Linked DNA regions of Methanococcus maripaludis. The main gene of each other region encodes a partner of the protein of the gene in region 2 in a complex. Links are inferred from orthologs where the notes say so. Each region holds a gene or a part of one and is shown on either strand. Other genes may lie near its edges.

Region 1 (2,976 bases), 510 kb from region 2 along the record:
CTTGTGAAGCACCAGTGATCATGTTTTTAATGAAGTCTCTGTGGCCTGGGCAGTCTACGATTGTAACTTCGTATTTTGCGGTAGGGAATTTTTTGTGAGCTACGTCAATTGTAACTCCTCTTTCTCTTTCTTCCTTTAAACCGTCCATAACGTAAGCAAATTCGAATCCTGCTTTACCTTTTTCTTCAGCTTCTTTTCTTAATCTTACGATTAACTGTGGGTCGATAGCTCCACCATCTAATAATAATCTTCCTACTGTTGTTGATTTACCAGCATCTACGTGTCCGATAAATGCAACGTTAAGAATTGGTTTTTCTTTTGCCATAATCATTCCTCCATAAGAGTATATTTTTAGCGATTTTTGTAATATGATAGTGAAAAAGGGTATATATATTTTATGGTACTTGTTTATTCAGATTTTAACCCTTTTCTGTCCCTAATTTGTTTAGCAATCTTAGGTTGAAGCTCGTTTGGAACTCTTTCGAATCCTGAGAACTCAACGCTCCACAAACATCTACCTTGTGTAGCCCCCCTAATTGCACCAGCAAATCCGAACATTTCAGCAACAGGCACTGAAGATTTGATAATTGACATGTCTCCTTCTTGTTCCATGTCGAGAATCTGTCCTCTTCTGTTGTTGATCTCTTTCATACCGTCTCCCATGTAGTCTTGCGGGGTGTTGATGTAAACACTTTGCATAGGTTCGAGGAGAACTGGTTTTGCTTGGGCAACTGCATCCCTTACACCGAATCTTACAGCAGGGATAATTTGAGCAGGTCCTCTGTGGATTGCATCTTCGTGGAATGTTGCATCCACTAATCTGATTTTTACACCCTGAACTTTTTCAGCTGCGAGTGGACCGTTTCTTACACCTTCTTTGAAACCTTCGATAATTAATTCTCTAGCTTCATCGAGTTGCACGATACCTCTTGTCATGTTTACAATCATGTTTCCATTGTAAATTGACATTACTTTTTTCGCCTGATCTTTTTCAAGACCTGCTTCAACTAACCTTGCTTCACCATCAGCGGTAGTTTTCTTTTTGTAATCTTCATCGTGGAGTTTACCTTCAACGTATGCAGCGTAAACTGACTCTTCCATAGGTTCTGCAATCATGTAGAGTTTGTTGTGTTTGTTTGGTGATTTTCCTTCAATTTCTGGGGATGTGCCCATAATTGTTTCTCTGTAAACAACGATTGGTTCACCGACATCTACTTCAATTCCACCGTCTCTTCCGATTTTGGTGTTAGTGATAACTTCGATGTGGAGCTCACCCATACCGCTGATTAAGTGTTCACCGGTTTCTTCGTTGATTTCTACTCTTACTGTGTTGTCTTCTCTTGCAATCTGTCTTAAGATTTCAATTAATTTTGGTAAATCTTTAGTGTTTTTAGCTTCGATTGCAACAGTGATAACTGGTTCAGAGGTGTGGCTTAATGATTCAAATCCTGGTTCTAAGATTTCTGAAGGGCTGCATACTGTTTCACCAGCAGTAGCTTCTCTTAATCCTGTTAAAGCACAGATGTTACCTGCTGAAATGCTTGGTACCTGAACTCTTTCAGCACCCATGAAGATTGAAACTTGCTGAGCTCTTGCTTTCTGTTTTGAACCAACGAGGTAGAGGTCGTCTCCTTGTTTGATTCTTCCTGAAAACAATCTGCATGCAGAAATTGCACCAGCGTGTTTATCAACGATAATTTTTGTAACAACACCTGCAAGTGGTCCGTTAGGGTCACAAGCAACCATTGATTTACCGATGGTTGATTCAGCGTCTCCTTTCCAGATGTTTGGAATTCTGTATTTTTGAGCAGTCAATGGATTTGGTAAGTGTTTGATTGACATGTCAAGAACAACTTCGTGGAGTGGAGCTTTTTCAGCCAATTCTTTTTGGTTTTCTTGCTCACAGTAGTCAATAATATCTTTGAATGAAATTCCTGATCTTTGCATGTATGGAACTGAAATAGCCCAGTTGTTGTATGCTGAACCAAAAGCAACTTTTCCATTTGCAACATCACATAACCATTCTTTTTTGAATTCTTCAGGAGCCATTTTTTCGATTAACTTGTTAACTTCTGCAATGATTTTCATGAATCTTCCCTGTAATTCTTCAGGGGTTAATTTCAATTCATTGATCAATCTGTCAACTTTGTTAATGAATAAAACAGGTTTAACTTTTTCTTTTAATGCCTGTCTTAAAACAGTTTCCGTTTGTGGCATAACACCTTCAACAGCACAACATACAACAACAGCACCATCAATTGCTCTCATTGCTCTTGTAACGTCACCACCAAAGTCAACGTGACCAGGGGTATCGATTAAGTTGATTAAGTACTCTTTTCCGCTGTATTCGTGTACCATTGAAACGTTTGCAGCGTAGATTGTGATACCTCTTGCAGCTTCTTCTTCATCGAAGTCAAGTGCAAGCTGGTCTCCAGCTAATTCTTTGGAGATCATACCTGCTCCTGCAAGCAAGTTGTCTGATAATGTGGTTTTACCGTGGTCAATGTGAGCACAGATACCCATGTTTCTAATTTGTTCATGTGTTTCCATTAAGGTTTTGACCTTTTCAACCATTTTTGCTCTTCTTCCCATAATCTCACTCTTTTATTTTTTGAGAAGTTCATAATATACGAACTATTGTTACCCTTTTATGACATAGGGTCATGTATAAAGAGATATAAAAAGTATTTAATTTATCTTGCAGATTGTGCAACTCTCTCTTTTTCTTCTTTTTTCTTAACAGCAAAGCTTTTTTGCATGTCAGCTTTTGAAGCAAAGATGAGTTCGTCTGCTAAGCATTGAGCAACGGTTTTTTTATTTTTGTGTGCGCTTTCTGAAGCACCAAGTGCAATGTTTCTAAAAGCTGTGTCCAATCGTCTTGATGGTGAAACATCAACTGACTGTAAGAATGCAATTCCCCCGTAGGAGATTCTTGTTGTTTCTTCCCTAGGTCCTGAATTTTCTAAAGCATCAACT
Region 2 (2,924 bases):
GAATGGCGCATTTTTACAGAGTGTTTTTTGAATTTTCATGTTTGCTTCAATGTTGTTGTACGGAACGTGTCCAGGTCCTTCAACCATTACCTGAACTCCTTTTTCTCTGCATTTGTCAACCAATTCTCCCAATGTAATTAATTCTTGAATCTGGGCCCTGTCTGTATTGTCCTGTAAGCATCCCGGTCTCATTCCATCTCCAAGGCTTAAAGTTACGTCATGCTCTTTTAAAAGTTCAAGCAAGTAATCGAATTCTTTGTAAAGTGGGTTTTCCTTATCGTGGTACATGATGTACGCGGTTAAAAATGCACCGCCTCTGCTTACAACGCCCATTTTCCTTGGATCGTTATTTAAAGCGCTGACAGTTTGTTTTGTAATTCCGCAGTGAAGGGTCATGAAGTCAACGCCTTCTTTTGCCTGCCTTTCAATTACGTTAAATATCAAATCCTCGTCCATATCGATGACTCTTCCATACTTTTCTTTTGCATCGACACCAACTTCATAGATTGGAACGGTTCCGATTGGAAGATTCGTGTTTTTAATAATCTCTTTTCTAATTTCTGGAAGATTTCCGCCGGTACTTAGATCCATAATCGCATCAGCACCGTATTTATTTGAAATTTCAACTTTTTTAAGTTCGCAAGCGATATCAATAAAATCTGGAGAAGTTCCAAGATTTACATTAACTTTAGTTCTTAAATTATCGCCAATTCCAACTGGTTTTGTGGTTCTGTTTACGTTTTTTGGAATTACGACGTATCCTTTCGCAATCAGGTTTTTGAGTGTTTCAACATCCATTCCTTCTTCTTTTGCTACGAATTTCATCTCTTCGGTAGTAATTCCGGATTTTGCGTCAGTCATCTGGGTCATAATATCACTTTTATAACTTTAATTAAATAGTATACAAGCATCTGTATTAGTATGTAGTGATTATTTAAATAAATATTCGAAGTGGTATTATGTGGGATTTAGAGACAGATAAAGTCTTAAACGAGATAAAAACAAAAAATGCGAGAAAAGTATTATTCCAAGCACCAGAAGGACTTAAAAGGGCAGTTGAAAAGGAAATAGAATTTTTAAAAACCAAAATAGATTCAGAACTCATGATATGGGGCGAAACATGTTTTGGAGCGTGTGATCTGTGCGATGAAGAAGTTAAAATTTTAGGAATAGATTTAATTATTCATTACGGGCACGAAGAACTTTCTTACGTTCATTCAGAAATTCCTGTGGTATTCGTTCACGCTTATTTTAAAGAAAACGAGTATTTTTTGAAAGACGTTGAAAATATCCTTGAAAAAATGGAAAATTCAACCGTTACGACAACAATTCAGTTTAAAAAAGCACTTTCAAAGTTTAATCCTGTCGTAATTTTGGGATGCCGGGCTCCGGTCGAAAATGCAGAAAACGTCCTTTTTGTTGGAACTGGAAGGTTTCACCCACTTATGATGGCTTATAAACTAAAAAAAACTGTTAGAATTTATAACCCAATTACTAGAGAAATTTCTGAAATAAGTGACCAAGAGATAAAAAAACTGATAAAATTGAGAATCGGGCGAGTTTCAAAGTTATTATTAAATCCTCCTAAAAAAATTGGTGTGGTTTTATCAACTAAAAAAGGACAGTGCAGATTAAAGTCGTTTGAAAACGTAATTGAACTTTTAAAGAAGAATAACATTGAATATATTCCAATAATTTTAAACAACGTATCTCAAAGCTATTTATTTTACAAAGTCGATGCATACGTTATCTGCGCATGTCCGAGAATTGTAATGGACGACTACCAAAATTACGAAAGCACGTTAATAACTCCAGAAGAGCTCAGAATGTACCTTTCAAACGATTTTGAGTACAAATTCGACGAAATTTTAGAGAATAATTTCTACTAAATTTTTTAATTTTAAATTTTTCAAAAAGGAAAAATATATATATTAGATCAGTATAGGTATAGATGCGAAGTAATGTGCTTCATTGGAGGGATTGCCAAGCCTGGTCAAAGGCGTCGGACTTAAGATCCGATCCGGTAGCGGTTCGAGGGTTCAAATCCCTTTCCCTCCACTTTTTGAAATAACGCACTCTTTTTTGGTTTCTTTCAAGACCGTGGGTTTTTAACAAGATTTAGCTTTTTTGCAGTATTTTACATCTAAAGGACCCGAAAAAGTTCCTCAAACTATATCGGATTTTTACCAATGGCACCGATTTTGATGGTTTTTCACTAGTCCGATATATCGATTTTCAAAAATCCTGAGTCCGATATATCAAGTCTATTTTTAAGAATTTAAAAACGGTTTTTACAGACTTATACACGATTTAACCGACAAATTATTTATATTTCAAATAAAAAACCTTTCATGTAGTATATTACTATCAATAACTACGTGAGGGGTTTTAAATGATTAGAATATGTCCAAAGTGTTTGAAGGCTGTGGTCCATTATGAAAAAGAATATTTGACTGGAAAGGTAAGGCCAGTTTTTGTTGATACTGAAAACAAATGCTGTGGATATCTGCAGACTGAGTCAGTATTTAATAATGCAAAATGTTCGAAGTTGCAGATCTTGAAAACTCAAGCTGGAAAAATATCAAAACAGCTAAACTTATCTGAAGAGTTGAAATATGAATTCTTTGAAAACCTGAAACGCTTTAAAAGAACTCATAATGAGTGGAAAGATTATCGAGTACTTGAAGAGGCATTAAACAGTGGGCTATCGACATTAAACATAACGCTTCAGAACGAACAAGCTATTCTTAAAAAGAAAGTTAAAATATAATTATATTACTTTTTATCCTGGAATTCTTTGATAATCATGCATTTTGAATCAGTATACCATTTTGGAATTGCAGTATTGAAATAATCATAATCAATAAGCGCTTTTGCAGCCTGTTCTGTCATGATGTTAATCTGTTCTTCGCCAAATGGAATTG

Evidence for each region. The genes of interacting proteins can lie anywhere in the genome.
Region 1: the proteins of dph2 (region 2) and MMJJ_RS07295 are in contact, whole or in part, in a crystal structure (PDB 6Q2D), measured with the Methanobrevibacter smithii proteins. The link is inferred for Methanococcus maripaludis from one-to-one orthologs. Residues at the interface, in WP_011954460.1 of Methanobrevibacter smithii: Met1, Met3, Tyr4, Pro28, Glu29, Gly30, Leu31, Met33, Phe58, His80, Thr124, Gln126, Ser179, Gly180, Asn181, Phe182, His183, Leu185, Tyr201, Asn202, Phe211, Ile215, Arg291, Asp295, Asp296, Gln298, Met299; in WP_011954157.1 of Methanobrevibacter smithii: Pro482, Asn483, Lys484, His485, Tyr553, Asp555, Glu556, Glu559, Leu560, Leu591, His592, Glu593, Asp594, Ala595, Val596, His597, Arg598, Gly599, Pro600.

Annotation. Positions count from the first base shown.
Region 1 is NZ_CP026606.1:1,336,608-1,339,583, forward strand. It holds MMJJ_RS07295 (elongation factor EF-2), read right to left. Parts: upstream 2,593-2,976; coding sequence 409-2,592; downstream 1-408. Other genes in the region: tuf (translation elongation factor EF-1 subunit alpha), read right to left, coding at 1-325; MMJJ_RS07300 (30S ribosomal protein S7), read right to left, coding at 2,694-2,976. UniProt on the Methanocaldococcus jannaschii protein: Catalyzes the GTP-dependent ribosomal translocation step during translation elongation.
Region 2 is NZ_CP026606.1:827,829-830,752, reverse strand. It holds dph2 (diphthamide biosynthesis enzyme Dph2), read left to right. Parts: upstream 1-959; coding sequence 960-1,889; downstream 1,890-2,924. Other genes in the region: MMJJ_RS04435 (aminoglycoside phosphotransferase family protein), read right to left, coding at 2,776-2,924; MMJJ_RS04440 (hypothetical protein), read left to right, coding at 2,393-2,770; thiC (phosphomethylpyrimidine synthase), read right to left, coding at 1-870. UniProt on the Methanocaldococcus jannaschii protein: Catalyzes the first step of diphthamide biosynthesis, i.e. the transfer of the 3-amino-3-carboxypropyl group from S-adenosyl-L-methionine (SAM) to the C2 position of the imidazole ring of the target histidine residue in translation elongation factor 2 (EF-2).